3 regions of the Corynebacterium comes genome follow, and region 2 is predicted to be linked to each of the others. Evidence: predicted binding sites of a transcription regulator. Region 2 holds the regulator's gene; each other region holds the start of a gene.
What was found. The regulator LexA, encoded in region 2, represses DNA repair genes until DNA is damaged. The targets are predictions, from matches to a motif close to CGAACANNTGTTCG.
Positions count from the first base shown of each region.

Region 1: CETAM_RS08670 (HNH endonuclease signature motif containing protein) is a predicted target of LexA. The motif match lies at 1,497-1,510, and genes of this name have one in related genera.
Region 3: CETAM_RS08785 (SAV_6107 family HEPN domain-containing protein) is a predicted target of LexA. The motif match lies at 1,175-1,188, and genes of this name have one in related genera.

Region 1 is NZ_CP046453.1:1,800,100-1,803,372, forward strand. It holds gene CETAM_RS08660 (hypothetical protein) at 1-379, opposite strand, end outside; gene CETAM_RS08665 (asparaginase) at 508-1,440, shown strand; gene CETAM_RS08670 (HNH endonuclease signature motif containing protein) at 1,541-2,863, shown strand; gene CETAM_RS08675 (DNA polymerase IV) at 2,865-3,273, opposite strand, start outside.
Region 2 is NZ_CP046453.1:1,610,135-1,613,407, reverse strand. It holds gene ptsP (phosphoenolpyruvate--protein phosphotransferase) at 1-476, shown strand, start outside; gene CETAM_RS07765 (DeoR/GlpR family DNA-binding transcription regulator) at 500-1,282, opposite strand; gene lexA (transcriptional repressor LexA) at 1,523-2,236, opposite strand; gene nrdR (transcriptional regulator NrdR) at 2,982-3,273, shown strand, end outside.
Region 3 is NZ_CP046453.1:1,827,220-1,830,492, reverse strand. It holds gene CETAM_RS08795 (polyprenyl synthetase family protein) at 1-379, opposite strand, end outside; gene CETAM_RS08790 (GNAT family N-acetyltransferase) at 455-1,051, opposite strand; gene CETAM_RS08785 (SAV_6107 family HEPN domain-containing protein) at 1,280-1,705, shown strand; gene CETAM_RS08780 (DUF3040 domain-containing protein) at 1,795-2,187, shown strand; gene mraZ (division/cell wall cluster transcriptional repressor MraZ) at 2,587-3,021, shown strand; gene rsmH (16S rRNA (cytosine(1402)-N(4))-methyltransferase RsmH) at 3,217-3,273, shown strand, end outside.

The sequences.
Region 1 (3,273 bases), 190 kb from region 2:
GGAGGATGAAGTTCACCGAGGCCAGCACCGAGTCCGGGGTGTAGCCGGGCAGCACCGGGTTGACCACCTGGAACTGGGCGCCGGACTCCGCCTGGGAGGCTGCCATGACGTCGAAGAGCTCGGGGGCCTGCTCGCCGCTCTGGACGGTGTTGACCTTCTCCTCCAGCGGGATGTTCGGGTCGGTGGCCCTGGCCAGAATCGCGTTGAGCTCCTCCGCGGTCGGCAGCGCGGGGGCCGCCGCAGTGGTGGTGGCGGCTGTCGTCTCAGTGGTGGCGGCGGTGGTGGTGGTGGCGCCGTTGCCCTCGTCGGAGCCGCAGGCTGTCAGCGCCAGTGCAGCACCGAGTGCGGCGGTGATCGCGGTGATCTTGGTCAGCTTCACGGAAAAAGACTCTCCTCAGTTCGGGGCACCACTGGTCTTCGGATTCCGGTGCCCGCATTCGACACGATGGTACACGTTATGCATTTGTGACAACACTTTCCGGGGCCCTCCTGTGGCAGTGTGGTTCCATGACCCGCATTGCGTTGCTGACCACCGGCGGCACCATCGCCTGCACCACCGACGACTCCGGGACCCTGCGCCCCACGGTCACCGGGCAGGAGCTTCTCGACGCCGTCGTCCACCTCCTCCCCCACCCCCTGACCTCGGCGGACATCACCGTCCGCGAGCTCACCAGGCTGGACTCCTCGGCCATCACCCTGGCAGATCTCGACGGCCTGATCGCTGCCGTGCACGAAGCCCTGGCCTCCCCGGACATCGACGGGGTGGTGATCACCCACGGCACCGATTCCATGGAGGACACCGCCTTCGCGCTCGACTGTTTCCACGCCGATGAGCGCCCCGTCGTGCTCACCGGCTCCCAGCGCGCCTTCGATCACCCGGGTTCCGACGGCCCCGGCAACCTCGTCGACGCCCTCCGTCTCGCCGCCGATCCGCTCGCCCGCCGTCAGGGCGCCCTCATCGCCTTCGGTGGCTGGACCATCCCCGCCCGCGGCGCCCTCAAGCGCCACACCACCGACCTCGACGGCTTCATGTCCGGCGTCCCGCGCGAATCCCGCCGCCCCGCGCCCGTTCCGGTCGCTCCCCTGGCCGGCTTCAACGTGCCCGTGCTCGCCTCCTGGGCCGGCGCCGACCGTTCGCTGGTCGACGCCGCCCTCGCCGCCGGAGCCCGAGGCCTCGTCGTCGAAGCCCTGGGTGCCGGGAACATCGGCCCTGACATGGGCGCCGGCGTCGCCGACGCCCTCGACTCGGGTATCCCGGTGGTGATCACCACCCGGGTTCCCGCCGGCAAAGTCACCCTCGCCTACGGCGGCGGCGGAGGCGGCGCCACCCTGGGTTCCCGTGGCGCGATCAGCGCGGGCCATCTGCGGGCGGGACAGGCACGCATGGCGCTCGTCGCCGCACTGGCGACCGGAAAAGACGTCCGCGACCTGCTGCTTTAGGCAGGCCACCCCCGATGGCCACCCCCTGTGTCGGGGTGGTGGCATAGCTTGAGTCTCGAACACACGAACGAGACACGCCTCGTGAGGAGGTGCCTATCCCTTGACCGCCACCCCTGCATCCTGGGCCATGCACAATCCCGACGATCCCATCGCCGTCGCCCGCCTGAGGACCATCGCCGCAGATCTCGATTTCTGGCGCACCTGTCTGCCGGCCACCTACGACCACAGCACTCCCCAGGACTGGACCACCATCGCCGCCCGACTCACCCGTTCCACCGGGATGAGCAAACGTCACCTCACCGCAAACCTCGATGCCATGCAGACCCTTGACCGGCTTCCCGGCCTCAAGACGATGATCACGGCGAGGCCCCTGCTGGACATGTACCGGCTGACCGTCATCGACAAGGCCATCGCCGACGCCCACTCCGATCTCTATCACGACCCCGGTTACTGGCGGGTGCTCGACGAGGAACTCGTCGCCCGCTTCACCCCCAGCCGGCCCCAGCAGCTTCTTCCCGCCGCCGCAGACATCAGACGCGTCATCCAGGCGGTCATCCGTATGCTGCAGGTCCCCGAAGTGCCGGAGGAGACGGATCCTGCCGCACTGCTGCGTTCACTCCCCGCAGCCACCCCGGGGCCCGAGGAGTACTTCCTGGATACCCTGGCCAACGGCGACATGCGCTTCGAGCTCACCCTCAACCAGGCCACCGGCAGCCTCGTCCATGACGCCGTCACCCAGGCAGCCCGGAGCAACGGAACATCCAGGGCCCGCGCCATGGTCGACCTTCTGCTCAGCAACACCACGACCACAGTGACGCTCAACCTCTACCGGGCACACGATGTGGACTCCTCCCCCGTCTTCCACCCCACAGCAGGGGTCCTCACCTCCGAGGCCGCCGACACCCTCATCGACCTGGCCACCCTCACACAGGACATCGACCCTGCCCGCGACACTGACATCCCCGGCTACAGACCCAACGACTACATCCGTGCCTATCTCATCGGCCGGGACTGGGTCTGCCGCTGGCCTGACTGCAACAACTCAGCCCGCTGGTGCCAGCCCGACCACCGCATCAACTGGCCGGAGGGCCCGACTTCACCCTCTAACCTGGCCTCGCTCTGCCCTCACCACCACAACCGGAAGACCGACGTCCAGGCCGTCTACCTCCTGGACCACATCACCGGAGACGTCTACTGGCACTTCGCCGACGGCACCTACGCTGTTGATCGGGCAACCGGCCCACTGGCACCGACCGAGAAGCACTGGGTCCAGACCTTCAGCCAGCGTCGGGCACGTCGACAGGAATCCGCCGCCGCCCGGGCTGCCGCAGAGGAGTTCGAGGCCTATCAGCAGCTCAATGACTCACCACCGGAACCAGAACCGCAGGCCCCTACCTCAGCCTTCCAGTGGCCGCCGAACTGAGTCAGTCGTCCTGCTGTGCGAACCACTCCTCCCAGGCGAGGCTCGCCAGTGGGTCAGCCGCATGCAGATCCGGATCATCGATCGGAAAGGTACGGGTGACGCCAGGCCCGGTGGCGCGGGTCTCGAAGCGTACCGACACGATGCCGTGGCCGGCGCCCTGGACCCAGCCGTGCCCGAAGTCCGGGTGGTGCACGTCCTGGGTGGCCCGCCAACCATCCTCGGTGGCTTCCCGGGTGACCTCGACGACCTGGTCAGCCGCATGGTCGGTGGTGGGGACGATCTGGCGGTCCAGTTCCGGGAAGAGCACGTCCTGGCGGGCGGACTCCAGACCCGAGTACCCGACCCCCACCAGCCGGATGGGCCCCACCTCGTCGGGATAGCGGACCAGTCGAAATGCGGTCGCCCGGAGG
Region 2 (3,273 bases):
GGTTTGCCGGACTCTGCCGCGACCGGGGCCTGACCCCGGGCGCGATGATCGAGGTCCCTGCGGCCGCGTTGATGTCCGACAAACTCATGCCGCACCTGGACTTCGTCTCCATCGGTACCAATGACCTCACCCAGTACACGATGGCCGCCGATCGTCTGTCCCCCCAGCTGGCGTACCTGACGGATCCTTGGCAACCGGCGGTGTTGCGACTGGTGAAGGAAACCTGTCGGGTCGGGGAGGATACGGGAACCCCCGTCGGTGTCTGCGGCGAGGCCGCCGCTGATCCGCTGCTCGCGTGCGTGCTCACAGGTCTGGGCGTGACCTCGCTGTCTGCGGCATCGACCGCCCTGGCCGGGGTCGGTGCCCAGCTGTCCTCCGTGGATCTGGCCACCTGCCGGGAAGTCGCCGAGGCTGTTCTCGACACCTCCGGGGCTGCCGCCGCACGCGAAGTCGCCCGTCAGATGCTCCTGGGCTGACCTGCTCCCGGAGAGACGCGGGGTCAGTCGCCCGCGATCACAACCTCGATCTCGCGCTCCCGCAGTGCCGACAGGAAGGACTCGGGGGCCGCGGAATCGGTGATAACCACGTCAATGTCGTCGATGCCGGCGAAACTGACCAGGTAGTCGGTGCCCAGCTTGGTGGAGTCGCAGAGGACAACCACCTTGTGGGCGTTGGTCACCATGGCGGATTTGATCGCAGCCTCCTGGGAGTCCGCCGTGGAAAGCCCGTGATCGAGGGTGAGTGCGTTGGTGCCGATGAACGCGACGTCCGCCCGCATGAGCGCCAGGGTGCGAAGGGCGGTGTCACCCACGACCGCCTGCGTGATGGCGCGCACCGAACCTCCGAGAAGCTGAACCTCCCGGAGCCCCTTGTTGGCCAGGTTCAGGGAGATCGGCAGGCTGTTGGTCACGATGGACCACTGTTCGGCGTTCGGCTGCTCGGCGATGAGCTCCGCCAGCGTGCCGATGGTGGAACCCGAGTCCAGGAAGAGCCCGCCGCGGGGCTCCGGAAGATAGCGCAGTGCCGCCCGCGCGATGGCTGATTTGGCGGTGGGGGCGGAACGGAAACGCGCGTCGAGGGAGAACTCTGCCGTCTGAAAAGTCTGGCTGGCCACGGCGCCACCGTGAACCCGGTGCACCACGCCCTCCCTGTCGAGCACGGCGAGATCCCGACGAATGGTCTCCGCTGTGACATCAAACCGGTTCGCCAGCTCGGTGACGTTGACCCGACCCTCAACAGCGGTGAGGGAGGCGATCTGTCTGCGACGCTCCTCTGCGTACATGGGTTCTCCTCTGTCGCCTCACGGACGGAATCGGACAAAAATGGATGTCTGTTTCCGCCATTGTTCCAAAATAAAAGGCCGCAGGGAAGAGAATGGGGATTAGCCAGTACAAATAGGTGCGAACCGGAGGACATCAAGCGAAAGGCGGTCGGCCGGGCCTGTCATCAAACCGGGCCCGTTCCCGTGGGTTGATGTGGAATTCTGTGCCGTCAATTGTCTGACTGGGCGGGGCGAACGTCTCTAGAGCTTCCGGAACACGGAGACGATCTTCCCCATGATTTCCGCCTTGTCGCCGGGGATCGGGGAGAAATCCTCGTTGTGCGGCAGCAGCCAGACCCCGGTGGAATCCTTGTGGAACTCCTTCGCAGTCGCCTCTCCGTCGATCAGGGCGGCGACGAACTCGCCCTTCTCCGCGACCGGCTGGGAACGGATGACGACCCAGTCGCCGTCGAGAATGCCGGCGTTCTTCATCGACTCACCCACGATCTGCAGCATGAACAGCTCACCGTCACCCACCAGGTCGGCCGGCAGCGGATAGTAGTCCTCGACCTCCTGCTCGGCGAGAATCGGTGAACCTGCGGCGATGCGGCCGAGCACCGGAATGAAGTTCGCGGCGCTGGCATCCTCCGGGGCCGTCGAAGTCTTGGCCACGACGCGCCGCCCAGGCTTCTTGGCGGTGTCGGTCGACGTCAGGGTACGCACGTCCACCGCACGCGGCTTGTTCGGGTCGCGACGGAGAAAACCCTTCTTCTCCAGCTGATTCAGCTGGTACGCGACCGAGGAGGTGGACTGCAGTCCCGCTGCGTCACCGATCTCCCGGATGCTCGGCGGATAGCCCCGCAGCACGACGGCATCCCGGATGACCTCAAGAATCCGTCGCTGACGATCGGAAAGTGTGGAGGGGTCCGGCTTGCCGGAGGGGGTCAGTTTGGCGGGGGCGCTCTTGCGGGTCATCGTCCTTCTCGTTCCTGGGGTGGTGGCGGTGCGTGCCGTATCGAATCGTCGGGGCGGCTCAGCGGCGTTCCGGTGGTCGTTGTTCGAATGGCGTGTCGTCCGCATGCCATTCACCTGTTACATGTTTAGCACGATCTGGTACGGATGTTCGACTGATGTGCGGGTTCTGTGGACAAAATTTCGAACGGGTGCTTTAATCGAACACATCAGCTAGTTAGAACACCTGAACGGTAGCACTGTTCGAGGGTGTTGACCAGTCTCGATATCCTCACAGCAGACAACGAAAGGACTTCGCCGTGATCACCTTCCTGCATCGTCCATGCCCAGGTGGCAGCGTCCATACTTCCGTACATGACTCCGTCCGCCCGGCCGCTGTGTGGGAGCCGTCGAGCTTCCACAGGTCCCCTTCCTGTGGCCGGGGTGTTCGAACTCTGGTGCCCGCAAATCGAACACAGGGCCTACCTGGCGCCGATCCTCTGCCGCGGGACGCAGGTGAGGGACATTCCAGCCGCTGGCGGGAGACCGGCCTGACGTATCTGCTCGGCGCACTTTTCGGTCTGGTGGTGGTCAGTGCCTCCTTCCGGGGTGCCGGGGATGAAGGCGTAACCGGATCTACGGTGTATCCCGCGGGCAACCAGACGCAGTCGAGCGACGAGGCGCGTTAGGGGAAATCTTCCCGGGGAGTAGGATCGGTGCCACCATCCGGTCCACCGGTTTCCTCCCAGAAAGGCACTGGAGACACGCTGTGTACTGCCCGTTCTGCCATCACGATCACTCCCGTGTCATTGACTCGCGCATTATCGACGCCGGAGCCGCCATCCGTCGCCGGCGTGAGTGCACCAAATGCAACGGACGTTTCACCACGATTGAGAAGGCCGTTCTCCTGGTGATCAAGCGCAACGGCGTCACGGAGCCGTTCAGTCGCGACAAGGTTGTCCTGGGTGTCCGCCGCGCCTGCCAGGGCCGCGATGTCTCCGATGATGCGCTCAAGCGTCTCGCGCAGGAAGTGGAGGAGAGGGTTCGTTCTCAGGGTGGCT
Region 3 (3,273 bases), 220 kb from region 2:
CAGGGTCGCCGGACCAGTTGTTGGTACGGTGAGCCGCCTCAACGGCCCTGTGGACGGTCGGGTTGCCGCGCCGAGTGTCCGACGAGTCGATGATGTCGTCGTGGATCAGGGCGCAGGCCTGGATGAACTCCAGCGAGGCCGCCGCACGCAACACCGCCGCAGGATCCTCGGTGCTGTTGTCGAAACCGCCGCCACCGACAAAACCTGCCCACACGTAGAGGGGACGGATCCGCTTGCCGCCACCCAGGACGAAGTCCTCCAGGTGGGAGACTGCCTCTGTGACGGGGGCACCGATCGCAGAGACCTGGCTCCGGCGGGCGGTGACGAATCGGGAGAGTTCCTCACGGGCGGCGGCCGGGATCTGGTCGAGGGTCAACATTCGGAGGGCCTGGCTGCTCAATGTGGCTATCCTTCATCGGGGCGGTGAACTGTCCAGTCCACGATACCCAGGTGACTATCCGTCTGAGTCAAAGACAGCCGGCTTCTCCACCAGGCCCGGCAGCGGCAGGGGGGCGGACAGGACGGCAAAGGGGCGGGAATCCCCGTCGAACTGGAAGTTGCGCAGCTCGTCGCGGAAACCCATGGAGCGGTAGAGGGAGAAGGCGTTGTTGGCCTCGTCCTCGACCTCCGGGGTGGACAGCAGCGCATGAGCTGCGGGGACGAGCCACAGCAGCTTGGAGAGCAGCAGCCGGCCGATCCCTTTGCCCTGGTGCGCCGGATCGACGTGAATCTCGGCGACCTCAAAGTAGTTGCGCATGAGCACGGCCTGCCGGGTGTCCGGTCCGCCGGCGGCCCGGAAGCCGCGGCGGACCTGGCGGTCCCACCACAGGTCGGGCGCGCCGAGGTAGCCGTACGCCAGTCCGAGGAGAGTGTCGCCTTCGAAGGCGGTGAGTGCGGTGAATCCCGGCTGAACGATCTCGTGGCGCCAGACCTCGACACGACCTGCCCGAATGCTCGGGTCATAGCCCATCGCCTCTATGTAGAGGTCGACGAGCTGTGGGGCCAACACGGCAAATTCGGGACCGGACAACCGGCGGATCTCGATGGTCACGCCTCCACTGAACCACGAACTGCCGGTGTGGTGGGGGAAAACGCAGTTCCGCGCCTGGTGCCGGGCCTCGAACGGAAGGCCGGAGGGGAGGGCAGGAAGATGCACCACAACCGTTGACGTGTTCGAATGACTGTTCTACGATTGAGGTGTGGTGTTCCGGGCCGCTTCTAAGGTGAGGGCCACACGCAGGAAAGAGGGTCGGAAACGTGAAGGAAGGAGTTGGCCCCGATGGCACAGATCATTTCCGCTACCACCAGGTTCTCGGGGGCGGGCACGCACCGGGCCGACTTCATCTTCAAGGCCCGTGCCCTTCTCGCCCAGGCCGTGGAATATCGGGCGGGCGGAAAGTGGGATCTGGCGCTCGAGGCCGCCTATCAGGCCGCGTTGAGGTCTGCGGGGGCGAGGATCTCCGCGTCGGCGGTGTCGGGAAAGCGTCGCCGCCCCACCAGCGCGTGGGACCAGCTCCGGCTCGTTGATGCGGATGGTGAACGGTGGGCGGGGGCTTTTGAGCAGTATTCGCGCCTGCGGTCACGGGTCTCCTCGGGCCTGGAGCGTGACGTCGACCATTCGGTTGTCAATCGGGTGATGGATTTGACCACGGAGTTTTTGGCCCAGGTGGAGGCCGAGGCAGGGTGGGTTCCGGCCGCTGCTTAAGGGCGTTGGCGTTCGCGGGAACAATCCCGTTAGTCTGGGCGTTAAACCTATAAGAAGAACAAGCGCCCAGCGATGTCCGGGAGGAACTAGTGTCGCTTTCAGAGCAGGAGCAACGAGCGCTCCGGGAGATTGAACTGTCTCTCCTTGCTGATGACCCCAAGTTCGGGTCATCCGTGGCTGGTGACCACGGTTTCGGTGGATCCGGAACACCCGGCATCACTCTTCGGGGTATCGCGATTGCGGTCGTCGGCCTCGTCATGCTCATCGGCGGTGTTGCACTCGCTCAGCAGAACCTCTGGTTCATCGCACTGAGCGTCGTGGGCTTCCTCGTGATGTTCGGGGCCGGCCTGTGGATGCTCCGCGGCGGGGCGGGAATGTCCGGAGGCGCTGACCGGAAGCCTCGTCCCAAGCGTGGTGGTGGCTCCGGATCTGCGACAAGCAAGATGGAGGAGAACTTCCGCAAACGCTTCGAGGAGCGCTAACTCCGCGAACCTGATCAAGGCCCGCCGCACCTCCCTTCCGGGGGAGTGCGGCGGGCCTTCGGTCATTCCCACGTCGCCCCACGGGGGTCCGCCACTTCCTCCCGCATCCACCGAAACATGCAGGAGAAAGAGTGGATGAGGGGCTTCCGGTACGGAGGCCCCTTAATCCGGGCGTGTGGCGCCTGGCGGGCCTCCCACACATTTCACGTCTCTTACCTGGGAATCTACTGCTGATTCTGTGTCTGGTGGGGTGATTGTGGGTTGTAGGTGGGGCGAAGTGGGGTATTGTGGGGCGCAGCGGTGGAGAAGAAGAGCCAAGTGGCCGATCTGAACCATGGCGAGAACTGAATCTGGTCTGAAGCGATCCGCGGAGTCGAGACTAAGGAAGGTGGGCCCGGGATGTTTCTGGGTACCTACACTCCAAAACTCGACGACAAGGGTCGACTGACACTTCCGGCGAAGTTCCGTGAGGAGCTCGCCGGTGGGTTGATGGTCACGAAGGGGCAGGATCACAGTCTTGCGGTCTATCCCCGGGAGGAGTTCGCCGCACGCGTCCGGAAGGCCGCAGCGGTGTCCCGCACCAACCCGCAGGCACGTGCCTTCATCCGAAATCTGGCTGCCAGTGCGGATGAGCAGCGTCCTGACGGCAACGGTCGCATCACCATCTCGGCCGGACACCGCGAGTATGCGGGTCTGACCAAGGAGTGTGTGGTCATCGGATCAGTGGATTTTCTCGAGATCTGGGATGCGGAATCCTGGGCCGCTTATCAGAAGGAAACGGAGGCCGCCTTCTCGGCGGCCGACGCTGAAGACGTCCTCGGCGGACTGCTCTGATCACTCCCGGCAGGGGGCGAGAGGGTGGGGCGGAGCGCGTGTAAGGACTCTGCCCGAAGTGATGCTCTGGTGTACTTCCCCGACATCAGATGGACACATCGGGCAGGGCCCTGTACGCACCCCGCACCGGGAGGCAGACCGACACACTCGATCATGAAGAGGGGAGGGGACGCCATGAGCGACCATAAGGCCGACATGAGCTTCGACATCGAGGACAACTTCGGACACGTCCCGGTCCTGCGTGATCGGATG